4 regions of the Citrobacter pasteurii genome follow, and region 4 is predicted to be linked to each of the others. Evidence: predicted binding sites of a transcription regulator. Region 4 holds the regulator's gene; each other region holds the start of a gene.

What was found. The regulator CRP, encoded in region 4, controls carbon source genes, mostly activating them, when cyclic AMP is high. The targets are predictions, from matches to a motif close to ATGTGANNNNNNTCACAT.
Region 1: the regulator CRP is predicted to act here: its motif matches at 1,078-1,095, upstream of I6L54_RS11105 (arabinose ABC transporter substrate-binding protein).
Region 2: the regulator CRP is predicted to act here: its motif matches at 2,016-2,033, upstream of epd (erythrose-4-phosphate dehydrogenase).
Region 3: the regulator CRP is predicted to act here: its motif matches at 1,406-1,423, upstream of mlc (sugar metabolism global transcriptional regulator Mlc).

What each region holds. Positions count from the first base shown of each region.
Region 1 covers NZ_CP077262.1:2,276,481-2,279,645, forward strand. The annotation lists gene I6L54_RS11100 (DJ-1/PfpI family protein) at 364-921, shown strand; gene I6L54_RS11105 (arabinose ABC transporter substrate-binding protein) at 1,240-2,229, shown strand; gene araG (arabinose ABC transporter ATP-binding protein AraG) at 2,335-3,165, shown strand, end outside.
Region 2 covers NZ_CP077262.1:1,186,896-1,190,060, reverse strand. The annotation lists gene pgk (phosphoglycerate kinase) at 1-754, opposite strand, end outside; gene epd (erythrose-4-phosphate dehydrogenase) at 794-1,822, opposite strand; gene I6L54_RS05820 (PPC domain-containing DNA-binding protein) at 2,197-2,622, shown strand; gene I6L54_RS05815 (ECF transporter S component) at 2,647-3,165, shown strand, end outside.
Region 3 covers NZ_CP077262.1:2,862,597-2,865,761, forward strand. The annotation lists gene mlc (sugar metabolism global transcriptional regulator Mlc) at 97-1,317, opposite strand; gene I6L54_RS13975 (multidrug efflux transcriptional activator YnfL/SxtR(Kp)) at 1,446-2,345, opposite strand; gene I6L54_RS13980 (multidrug efflux MFS transporter YnfM/SxtP(Kp)) at 2,504-3,165, shown strand, end outside.
Region 4 covers NZ_CP077262.1:659,223-662,387, reverse strand. The annotation lists gene I6L54_RS03170 (phosphoribulokinase) at 1-338, shown strand, start outside; gene I6L54_RS03165 (OsmC family protein) at 437-841, opposite strand; gene crp (cAMP-activated global transcriptional regulator CRP) at 1,148-1,780, shown strand; gene I6L54_RS03155 (YccS/YhfK family putative transporter) at 1,832-3,165, shown strand, end outside.

The DNA of each region.
Region 1 (3,165 bases), 1.6 Mb from region 4:
ATCAAGAGAATCCTTAAAACCACCTATTTATGTTTTTTTACATATTGGCATAACAATATGCTTAGCCATGTCGTTTCGATATATAATTGATGTGAATGTAATTTGATGATTTATAATGTATTTATTTAGAATGCAGATAGTAAAATGACGTTTCAATTCTCAAAATTAAATTTCATGCCGCGGTATTCTATGACATCTGGTGATTATCACTGTGGGTTTTGATGGGAATTTCCCGGTGAAGTGATGTGTCTGGAAATTATCTGCAACCTAATTTCTTGCGCCAGATCATTTTTAATAAATTTAATGGAATGAATTATTCGGCATTTTTTGTTGGATATCGGTGGATAAATCGAGGAGTTGTATATGAAGAAGGTGGCGGTGTTGCTGGCACCCGGTTTTGAAGAAGCTGAAGCCATTGTTACTATTGATATTCTACGTCGCCTGCAAATTGAGGTTGAGACGCTGGCCTGCGCTGAGTCTCGGGCGGTGGTGAGCTATCATGACGTGCCTATGGTGACCGACAATACGCTGGAGGCCCGTCGGGATGCCTTTTACGATGCGATCGTGTTGCCAGGAGGACCACAGGGTAGCGTAAATCTTGCCGCCAGTGCTGCAGTCGTCCAGTTTGTCTCTCGCCATGACGATGCAGGAAAACTGATTTGCCCGGTTTGTTCGGCAGCCGCGCGGGTGCTGGCGGGTAATGGGTTGTTGAAAGGACGGCGCTACGTGTGTTCAGGTGAGCTGTGGCAAACCATCACTGACGGCGAGTATGTCGATGCGGCTGTTGTTGAAGATGGCAATCTTATCAGTGGCAAAGGGCTGGGCCATATTTTTGATTTTGCGTTTACGCTTTCTGCTCGTCTGTTAGACGACGATATCCCTGTGCGCGATCACGCTGACCATATTTATTACCCCTGGTAATCATTGGACTCCCGGATGTTTCGATATTCGGGAACAAGGATTCACTGGCTGATGTTATGGATTAACCTGCTATTTCTTATTTTTTCCATTCTGAAAATTGTGTTTTTTTATGTCATTTTCCGCTGAATTTATGTACGCAACTACTGTAATTTCAGGGTGTGATGCCGCTCTCTTATGGAGAATCAATTTCCCGCTAAAAATACTCTCAGCACTGGCATTGATCTTATCAATAAAAGGTAATGCCTTGTTTTACGTCCGGATTACAAAAAATCGTTTGATTTTACCCTACATAAAAGAACGTTAAAGCTGGAGTTAACCATGCACAAATTCACTAAAGCGCTGGCGGCCATCGGTCTGGCTGCCATTATGTCACAATCCGCTATCGCAGAATCCATGAAGCTCGGTTTCCTGGTCAAACAACCGGAAGAGCCCTGGTTCCAGACAGAGTGGAAGTTTGCTGATAAAGCCGGTAAAGACCTTGGGTTTGAGGTGATTAAAATTGCCGTTCCAGACGGCGAGAAAACCCTGAATGCCATCGACAGCCTGGCGGCAAGCGGTGCAAAAGGATTTGTAATTTGTACGCCGGACCCAAAACTTGGGCCTGCTATTATGGCAAAGGCACGTGGCTATGACATGAAAGTCATCGCGGTTGACGATCAGTTCGCCAATGCGAAAGGTAAGCCGATGGATACTGTGCCATTGGTGATGATGGCAGCAACCAAAATTGGTGAACGCCAGGGCCAGGAACTGTACAAAGAGATGCAGAAACGTGGCTGGGATGTGAAATCTTCCGCTGTAATGGCGATTACCGCAAACGAACTGGATACCGCGCGCCGTCGTACATCGGGTTCGATGGAAGCGCTTAAAGCTGCAGGCTTCCCGGAAAAACAGATCTATCAGGTCCCAACCAAATCTAATGATATCCCTGGCGCATTCGACGCCGCAAACTCCATGCTGGTGCAACATCCTGAAGTTAAACACTGGCTGATTGTCGGTATGAACGACAACACCGTGCTGGGTGGCGTGCGTGCTACCGAAGGGCAGGGGTTTAAAGCAGCAAACGTGATTGGTATCGGTATTAACGGTGTTGATGCAATTAGCGAACTTTCAAAAGCGGAAGCCACCGGATTCTACGGTTCACTGCTGCCTAGCCCGGACGTTCACGGTTATAAATCCAGCGAAATGCTCTACAACTGGGTCACCAAAGGCGCAGAACCGCCGGTGTTTACTGAAGTTACCGATGTGGTGTTGATTACCCGCGACAACTTCAAAGAAGAACTGGCGAAAAAAGGCTTAGGCGGCAAATAACTCAACTGCCGTAAAACGATCTTATCCGGCCTACAAATAACGCCCTTAGTAGGCCGGATGAGGCTACGCCGCCATCCGGCAACCGTTTAGATCCACGGAGACGTTATGCAACAGTCTACCCCGTATCTCTCATTTCGCGGCATCGGCAAAACCTTCCCTGGCGTAAAAGCGCTAACGGATATTAGTTTCGACTGCTATGCCGGTCAGGTGCATGCACTGATGGGTGAAAATGGCGCAGGGAAATCAACATTATTAAAAATTCTCAGCGGTAACTACGCGCCAACCACGGGATCTATAGCGATCCGCGGACAGGAAGTTTCGTTTGCGGACACAACCACTGCGCTGAATGCCGGTGTCGCCATTATTTACCAGGAATTGCATCTGGTGCCGGAAATGACCGTCGCCGAGAACATCTATTTAGGTCAGCTTCCGCATAAGGGTGGGATTGTGAACCGCTCGTTGTTGAACTACGAGGCGGGGCTGCAGTTAAAGCATCTGGGAATGGATATCGATCCTGATATTCCGTTGAAGTATCTCTCCATCGGTCAGTGGCAAATGGTGGAGATTGCTAAGGCGCTGGCGCGTAATGCCAAGATTATCGCTTTTGATGAACCCACCAGCTCTCTTTCCGCCAGGGAGATTGACAATCTGTTTCGCGTAATTCGTGAGCTACGCAATGAGGGCCGCATCATTCTGTACGTTTCCCACCGCATGGAGGAGATTTTCGCCCTCAGCGATGCCATAACGGTGTTTAAGGATGGGCAATACGTCAAAACGTTTACGGATATGCAGCAGGTTGATCACGACGCACTGGTACAGGCGATGGTGGGGCGTGATCTTGGGGACATCTATGGCTGGAAAGCCAGACCTTATGGCGCGGAGCGTCTGCGTCTGCATGAGGTAAAAGCGCCAGGCGTGCGCACCCCGATCAGCTTA
Region 2 (3,165 bases), 530 kb from region 4:
GGATGTCGCAAGTGGTCAGCAGACGCTTAGCTTCGTCAACGAGATCTGCTTCGTACAGGGATTTACCCACGTTGTGACCTTGAGCAGCAACGAAGGTGTTCGCGATACCACCGCCAACGATCAGCTGGTCAGCGATTTTTGACAGAGAGTCCAGAACAGTCAGTTTGGTAGAAACTTTAGAACCACCAACGATAGCAACCATCGGACGAGCAGGTTCTTTCAGCGCTTTACCCAGTGCATCCAGCTCGGCAGCGAGCAGCGGACCTGCACAAGCGACATCGGCGAATTTACCGATACCGTGAGTAGACGCCTGCGCACGGTGAGCAGTACCGAAAGCGTCCATAACGAATACGTCGCACAAAGCAGCATATTTTTTGGACAGCGCTTCGTCGTCTTTCTTCTCGCCTTTGTTGAAGCGAACGTTTTCCAGAACAACCAGTTCACCGGCAGCGACTTCAACGCCGTCCAGGTAATCTTTTACCAGGCGAACCGGCGCAGACAGTTTGTCTTTCAGGTAGTTAACAACCGGCAGCAGAGAGAATTCTTCGTTGTACTCGCCTTCGGTAGGACGACCCAGGTGGGAAGTTACCATCACTTTAGCACCCTGTTTCAGTGCCAGTTCGATGGTCGGCAGGGAAGCACGGATACGTGCATCGCTGGTTACTTTCCCTTCTTTAACTGGTACGTTCAGGTCCGCACGGATAAAAACGCGTTTACCAGCCAGATCCAGATCGGTCATCTTAATTACAGACATGGTGAATCCTCTCGTTGATTCATAAAGTTTTGTCGACGCTCAAGCGTCGAGCCTGAAACCAATAGCAGCCATCGCTAACGTCGTGTCGAGCATACGGTTAGCAAAGCCCCATTCATTATCACACCAGACCAGCGTTTTGATCAGGTGAGCGCCACTCACGCGCGTTTGCGTGCCATCAACGATGGCGCTGTGCGGGTCGTGGTTAAAATCTACTGAGACCAACGGTAATTCCGTATAGTCAACTATACCATGAAATGCACCTTGTGCTGCTTTTTGCAGCAACTGGTTGACTTCACTGGCTTTTACTGGTTTTTTCACCGTCACGCTTAAGTCGATCGCCGTCACATTTATGGTCGGTACACGCACCGCTATCGCCTCAAAACGATCGTTAAACTGCGGGAAAATTCGCGTGATGCCCGCCGCCAGTTTGGTATCAACCGGAATGATCGACTGGCTGGCCGCTCGCGTGCGACGCAGGTCAGGATGATAAGCATCAATAACCTGCTGATCGTGCATCGCGGAGTGGATCGTGGTGACGGTACCAGACTCAATGCCGTAAGCATCATCCAGCAATTTGATGACGGGTATTATGCAATTCGTGGTGCAGGAGGCATTGGAAACGATCCGGTGCTCAGCGCGCAGCTGATCCTGATTAACGCCAAACACAACGGTTGCGTCGATGTCGTGACTACCAGGATGTGAAAAGAGCACTTTCTTTGCGCCGGCGGCAATATGCGCCTCGCCGTGTTCGCGACTGCCGAAGACCCCTGTACAATCCAGCACAACGTCGACACCCAGTTCGCGCCATGGAAGCGCATCGAGCGTTCGCTCATGCAGAATGCGGATCGCGTCATCGCCAACGATGAGCTGGTCTCGTTCCTGACGAACATCCCAGGCAAAACGCCCATGGCTGGTGTCATATTTCAACAAATGCGCCATGCCTGCAGCATCCGCCAGTTCGTTGATTGCCACCACGGTGATTTCCGCCCGACGCCCGGATTCATACAAAGCACGAACCACGTTGCGTCCGATGCGACCGAAACCATTAATCGCTACGCGTACGGTCATAGGTCTCCTGCAAGGATTTCTCAGAAACGATGTGGCAGACAGAGTAATGCAGCAAATCGCTCAGGGAAACCTTACCTGTCGCAAACTGCGACTAATTGGTTAATTGTCGAACATTTAGTCTACTGAAACGCTTCAGCTAGAATAAGCGAAACGAGGAATAAAAGGAATGATTGTCCAGCAACAGAACACAGTTATCTGACTTACGTCACATTTTAATGTCCTTCAACACGACTTTTATTCCATATTCCAGAATTACGAATAACCGTAGCAAGATTATTTCGTTGCCATGTCACAAATCCTGATTAATATCAGAAAGCTCCCTAAACCGCGTCTATATTATCAGCGCAACGTCCGAGTCTCGGAGTCCCTCAACTATGGCAACATTCTATCCCCAACCATCTGAAGCTCGCTTTCATGCGCTGCGTTTATTACCGGGCCAGGAAGTCTTTTCAGCGCTACACGCGTTTATCCAGCAGCATCAACTCCAGGCAGCCTGGATAGCGGGTTGTACCGGCAGTTTGACCAATATTGCTCTGCGCTTCGCCGGACGTGAAGAAACCACACTACTTACGGGTACGTGGGAAATTATCTCTCTGAACGGCACGCTGGAACTTACCGGCGAGCATCTCCATCTGGCGGTTGCTGACCCACGCGGCGCAATGCTGGGCGGGCACATGATGCCGGGCTGTACCGTGCGAACCACGCTGGAACTGGTGATTGGCGAGTTGACGTCTCTGGCATTCAGCCGTCAGCCCTGCGCCGTTTCCGGTTATGACGAACTGGTTATTTCATCCCGCTAACGCTTCACTTATACGAGGTCTTTTATGGCGCGTCGCCAATTTTCCAGCCAGTCTCTGGTACTTATTGTCATTGCTATCGCCATCAACATGATCGGTGGGCAGCTTATCAGCATGTTGAAATTGCCTATTTTTCTCGACTCGATTGGCACGTTGATCAGCGCGGTGCTGTTAGGTCCGGTTGTGGGGATGCTAACCGGATTACTCACTAACCTGTTGTGGGGGTTACTGACCGATCCGATCGCCGCCGCCTTTGCGCCCGTCGCCATGGTTATTGGACTGGTTGCCGGTTGGCTGGCACGAGCGGGATGGTTTCGCACCTTACCCAAAGTCGTGGTCAGCGGCGTAATTATCACGCTTGCCGTGACCCTCGTTGCCGTGCCGATTCGCACGACTCTGTTTGGCGGTGTCACTGGCAGCGGCGCCGATCTTTTTGTCGCCTGGATGCACTCGGTCGGTCAGAACCTGGTGGAGTCCGTCGCCATCACCGTCATCGGTGCGAATCTGGTCGATAAAATCCTCACGGCAATCATCGTCTGGGTGCTG
Region 3 (3,165 bases), 2.2 Mb from region 4:
ATAAGTCAGGAAAATAAAACAGTGGAGAAAGTCTAAGGTATGACGGCCAGAACCAGCTTGAGATAGCGCAATTTTTCGTACAACAGTTAAAAAATGTTAACCCTGTAATAGACGAATCAACAAAGAACCGTTATACATCGCGTCTTTCACGAGGGCTGCCCCCGCCATCGTCCCCTGATTAGAAAATTGCGTACTTTCGACAACAATGTGCTGGCTGTAGGCCGGAAGCGCCTGTTGACGAATGCTGTCAGCAATCGTCGGGAACAAAATGTCAGCGGCTTTACTGAGTGGAGATCCTATCAATATCTTTTGCGGGTTGAACAAATTCACCATGATGGCCAGGATACGACCGACATGAGTTCCAACGCCGTTAATAATATCTTTCGCCAATAAATCGCCCTGCATGGCCGCCTGACACAGTGCGTCTACTGTCAACGGTTGTCCGTGCAGAGAGGAGCTCATTGACTGCTTCAGTCGCACCTGCGCCAGTTCCAGCACACTGTCGACGCTGGCGATCGTTTCCAGACACCCATGATTACCGCAGTAGCAACGTTTGCCGTAAGGGTCCACCTGCGTATGACCTATTTCGACCAGGCTGCTGCTGCCTGCATGCAGTAAATGACCATCAGTGATCACCCCTGCACCCACGTTGTGATCGATGACCACCTGAATAACATCACGCGCCCCGCGTGATGCACCAAACAGCGCTTCGGCCATGGTCCAGGCGCTGATATCGTGCTGAATGTATACCGGCACGCCGGTATGCCGCTCCAGCGTTTCGCCGAGCGGCATCTCTTTGACGTCATCATAGAACGGCATACGATGTACGATACCGTTCTCGGTATCAATAATGCCGGGTAATGTAATTGCGATGGAAGTCAGGCGTTCGAGTTTTTGCTGGTGACGAATAAAAAACTGATCGACTTGCGCAACAACCCGTTCCAGTAACGATGTCTCGCTGATCAGCGCCATTTCAAGACAATCCTCTACCACAAGTTTGCTGCTCAGATCGCGCAGCGCCAGGAAAATCTCGCCACGACTAATACGAATAGAAAGGTAATGCCAGGCTTCTGTTTCGACAACCAGCCCAACCGCCGGACGTCCGCAGTTACCGGCTTCTTTTATTTCCAGCTCCTGCACCAAATGCGCTTCCAGCATTTCTCGGACAATTTTGGTAATACTGGCAGGTGCCAATTGTGCCAGGCGAGAGAGATCAATACGCGATACCGGTCCCAGCTGATCAATCAGACGATAAACCGCGCCCGCATTGGTCTGCTTAATTTGATCGATATGCCCAGGCTGACTATCAGCAACCACCACTTACTCCCTTTATTTTCGCGCTCCGAAATAATCTGTAGACTATGGTGAAGCACTTCAATGGCTTCCGTCAACTTTTTGCTTAGCCTTGTGATTTACTGCACATTTTCGACCATTTTTAAACTAAATTAACCGCGCTGCACCGCGGCTAAAAGCTGCTGGCGAAAACGTTGCGCTGCGTGGCTTTGTTCATGATGCTTCGGCCACACCAACCACATTTCGGAGACCGCATCGTCTTCGGCAATAGGGATCCAACACATTTCATACAATTGCACCCGCTTAAAAGAGGCTGGCAAAATGGAAACCCCTAACCCTGCTGCCACCAGTCCAATGATGGTCATCGCCTCACCGACCTCCTGGGCGATGGTTGGTTTCAGATCATAACGGCGCATCAGGCCGAGAATATCGTCATACAACCCCGTTCCAACATGCGGATCAAAAAAGACAAACGGCTCGTTTGCCAGCTCCGCCAGCGTCACCACCGGCTTTTGCGCCAGAGGATGTGCGCGTGGGATCATCGCCATCAGCGGCTCATGCAAAATGACCTCCCGCGCCAGCGTGTCCGGTAGTTGCGTATTGCGCAGGAGCCCAAAATCCAGTGTTCCCTCGTTGAGCGGGGCAATTTGCTCGCGCGTATTCATTTCACGGGTTTGCAGATGCACCGCAGGATAGCATTGGCGAAAAAAAGACAGCGTATCGGACACTGCCTTAATAAACGGGGCTGATGACGTAAAACCGATGCGCAGTTCCCCTGACTCTCCCAGATGTAATCGTTCAGCACGGGCGGCAGCCTCATTTACCAGCACCAGGATTTGCCGGCTGTCCGCCAGAAACTGTTTTCCGGCAGCGGTAAGCGCCACGCTGCGGTTAGTCCGCGCCAGTAGCCGTGCACCCACCTGCTGTTCGAGGATCTGGATCTGCTGACTCAACGGAGGTTGCGAAATATTCAGTCGTGCCGCTGCACGACCAAAATGCAGCTCTTCCGCAACTGCCACAAAGTAACGTAGGTGACGCAGTTCAATATTCATATTTATAAAATATTATTTGAGATTATTAATATATTAGACAGAATATTGTGATTTTCATACTCTTAAGGCTGGTCCTGTAGACCCCATGGATTTCACGTCGCATTGCGCGGCTTGAAATACGCAGGGTATAGATGCAAATGATTGAGCAAGGATTTTAAGTGAGTCGTACAACTACTGTCGATACCGCTCCGGCGAGCGATGTTGACGAACAGATAGTCACTGTGCCGGATGGTTTTATTAAACGCGGTACATCCCCTTTTATGCGCGTCACGCTGGCGCTTTTTTCTGCCGGTCTGGCGACATTTGCCCTTCTTTATTGCGTACAGCCCATACTGCCCGTGCTGTCGCATGAGTTTGGCGTATCGCCTGCCAGCAGCAGTATTTCGCTTTCCATCTCAACGGCCATGCTGGCAATCGGCTTACTGTTTACCGGCCCACTTTCCGACGCCATAGGGCGTAAACCGGTAATGGTAACCGCGCTGCTGTTGGCCTCCTGCTGTACGCTGCTTTCTACAATGATGACCAGTTGGCACGGTATTTTAATCATGCGTGCGCTGATCGGACTGTCACTGAGCGGCGTAGCGGCCGTGGGAATGACCTATTTGAGTGAAGAAATTCACCCGAGCTTTGTTGCATTCTCAATGGGTTTATACATCAGCGGAAACTCGATTGGTGGTATGAGTGGTCGTTTGATTAGCGGCGTGTTTACTGACTTTTTTAACTGGCGAATCGCTCTGGCGGCTATTGGCTGCTTTGCCCTCGCCTCCGCGCTAATGTTCTGGAAGATCTTACCGGAATCACGGCACTTCAGACCAACATC
Region 4 (3,165 bases):
CGGTGATGGATTCGGTGGTGCGCTCAATGGACGATTACATCAATTACATCACGCCACAGTTTTCCCGTACGCATATCAACTTCCAGCGCGTACCGACCGTCGACACCTCTAATCCCTTTGCCGCCAAGAGCATTCCGTCACTCGATGAAAGCTTTGTCGTGATTCATTTTCGTAATCTGGAAGGGATCGACTTCCCGTGGCTACTGGCGATGCTGCAGGGCTCATTCATTTCGCATATCAATACGTTGGTCGTACCGGGCGGAAAAATGGGTCTGGCGATGGAATTGATTATGCTGCCGCTGGTCCAGCGCCTGATGGAAGGCAAAAAGATAGAGTGATATGTGGAAAGCGCCCGATGGCGCTTCGCTTATCGGGCCTACGACTCAACATCACCCTGTAGGCCGGATAAGGCAACGCCGCCATCCGGCATCAGCAATTACGCGGCAACCACTTCATAGGAATGGGTGATATTCACCGCCTTTTCCAGCATCAGCGCCACGGAGCAATATTTTTCCGCCGAAAGATCTACCGCACGCGCGACGGAAGCATCTTTCAGGTCGCGACCCGTTACGATGAAATGCAGGTTAATGTGGGTAAACAGACGCGGCGCTTCTTCACGACGCTCAGAGGTGAGCTTCACTTCGCAGTTGGTGACATCCTGACGACCCTTTTGCAGGATCGACACCACATCAATGGCGCTACACCCCCCTGCCGCCATTAACACCATCTCCATCGGACTCGGCGCTTTATCACCAGAGTTACCGTCCATCAAAATTTGGTGGCCTGAGGCGGACTCACCGAGGAAGGTTAGCCCCTCAACCCACTTTACACGCGCTTGCATATTTCGTAACTCCAATGTTTCAATTTTCCTGACAGATTACGCGTACATAACAATTCTCGCAACGGAAGGCGACCTGCGTCATGCTGAAGCGAGACACCAGGAGACACACGGCGAAAGCTATGCTAAAACAGTCAGGATGCTACAGTAATACATTGACGTACTGCATGTATGCAGAGGACATCACATTACAGGCCGTCGCACGTATTGACAGCCCCCTTCCCAGGTAGCGGGAAGCACATTTTTGCAAACCCAGAGACAGGTTGTTTTTTGGCTCTGGAGACAGCTTATAACAGAGGATAACCGCGCATGGTGCTTGGCAAACCGCAAACAGACCCGACTCTCGAATGGTTCTTGTCTCATTGCCATATTCATAAGTACCCATCGAAGAGCACGCTGATTCACCAGGGTGAAAAAGCGGAAACGTTGTATTACATCGTTAAAGGCTCAGTGGCAGTGCTGATCAAAGATGAAGAAGGGAAAGAAATGATCCTCTCTTATCTGAATCAGGGCGATTTTATTGGTGAATTAGGCCTCTTCGAAGAAGGCCAGGAACGTAGCGCCTGGGTACGTGCCAAAACCGCATGTGAAGTCGCTGAAATTTCCTACAAAAAATTTCGCCAATTAATCCAGGTCAACCCAGATATTCTGATGCGTCTGTCTTCTCAGATGGCTCGTCGTCTGCAGGTAACGTCTGAAAAAGTAGGCAACCTTGCCTTCCTCGACGTAACTGGTCGTATCGCCCAGACTCTGCTGAATCTGGCGAAACAGCCTGACGCAATGACTCACCCGGACGGCATGCAGATTAAAATCACCCGTCAGGAAATTGGCCAGATCGTTGGCTGTTCCCGTGAAACCGTTGGTCGTATCCTGAAAATGCTGGAAGATCAGAATCTGATCTCCGCGCATGGTAAGACCATCGTCGTCTACGGCACGCGTTAATCCCATCGACATGGCGTGTTACGTAGTAATGCGCCATTTTTGTTTGCTCCGATGTGGCGAAGACTGATTTATCACCCCGAGATCAACTACGCACTACGACAGACGCTGGTGCTATGTTTACCTGTGGCTGTCGGTCTGATCATCGGTCAGCTTCATCTGGGGCTCTTATTCTCCCTCGTCCCTGCCTGCTGCAATATTGCCGGTCTTGATACCCCGCATAAGCGCTTTTTCAAACGTTTGGTTATAGGCGCGTCGCTGTTTGCCGGCTGCAGCCTGATTATGCAGTTACTGCTGGCACAGACTATACCGCTGCCGCTGATCCTCACCGGCCTGACGCTGATTCTCGGTGTGACCGCCGAGCTAAGCCCGTTACATGCGCGACTTCTGCCCGCCTCGCTGATCGCGGCGATTTTCACACTGAGTCTGGCCGGCAACATGCCCGTCTGGGAGCCACTGCTGATCTATGCGCTGGGGACAGTATGGTACGGCCTGTTCAACTGGTTCTGGTTCTGGATGTGGCGCGAGCAGCCGCTGCGCGAATCGCTCAGTTTGTTGTACCGCGAATTAGCCGATTACTGTGAGGCCAAGTACAGCCTGCTGACCCAGCATGCCGATCCCGAAAAAGCGCTGCCTCCCCTACTGGTACGCCAACAAAAAGCGGTGGATTTGATTACCCAGTGCTATCAGCAAATGCATATGCTGTCGGCACATCGCAACAACGATTATAAGCGCCTGCTACGTGCCTTTCAGGAGGCGCTCGATCTACAGGAACATATTTCCGTTAGCCTCCACCAGCCGGAAGAGGTGCAAAAGCTGGTCGAACGTAGCCACGCCGAACAGGTGATTCGCTGGAATGCGCGCACCGTCGCCGAACGCCTTCGCGTTCTGGCTGATGACATTTTGTATCACCGCTTGCCGACGCGTTTTTCAATGGATAAACAAATTGGCACGCTGGAAAAAATCGCCAACCAGCATCCGGACAATCCGGTAGGACAATTTTGCTACTGGCACTTCAGCCGTATTGCCCGCGTGCTACGCACCCAGCGCCCGCTGTATGCACGGGATTTAATGGCTGACAAGCAGCGTCGGCTGCCGCTGATCCCTGCCCTGAAAAGCTATCTGTCGTTGAAATCCCCGGCGCTGCGTAATGCCGGACGCATCAGCGTCATGTTGAGCATTGCCAGCCTGATGGGCAGCGCCTTACACCTGCCCAAACCCTACTGGATTTTGATGACAATCCTGTTCGTCACGCAAAATGGCTACGGGGCAACCCGGGTGCGTATTTTACACCGCTCGGTGGGCACGCTTGTCGGCCTGGTGATTGCAGGTGTTACGCTGCACTTTCATATTCAGGAAGGTTACACGCTGGCAGGCATGCTGCTGAT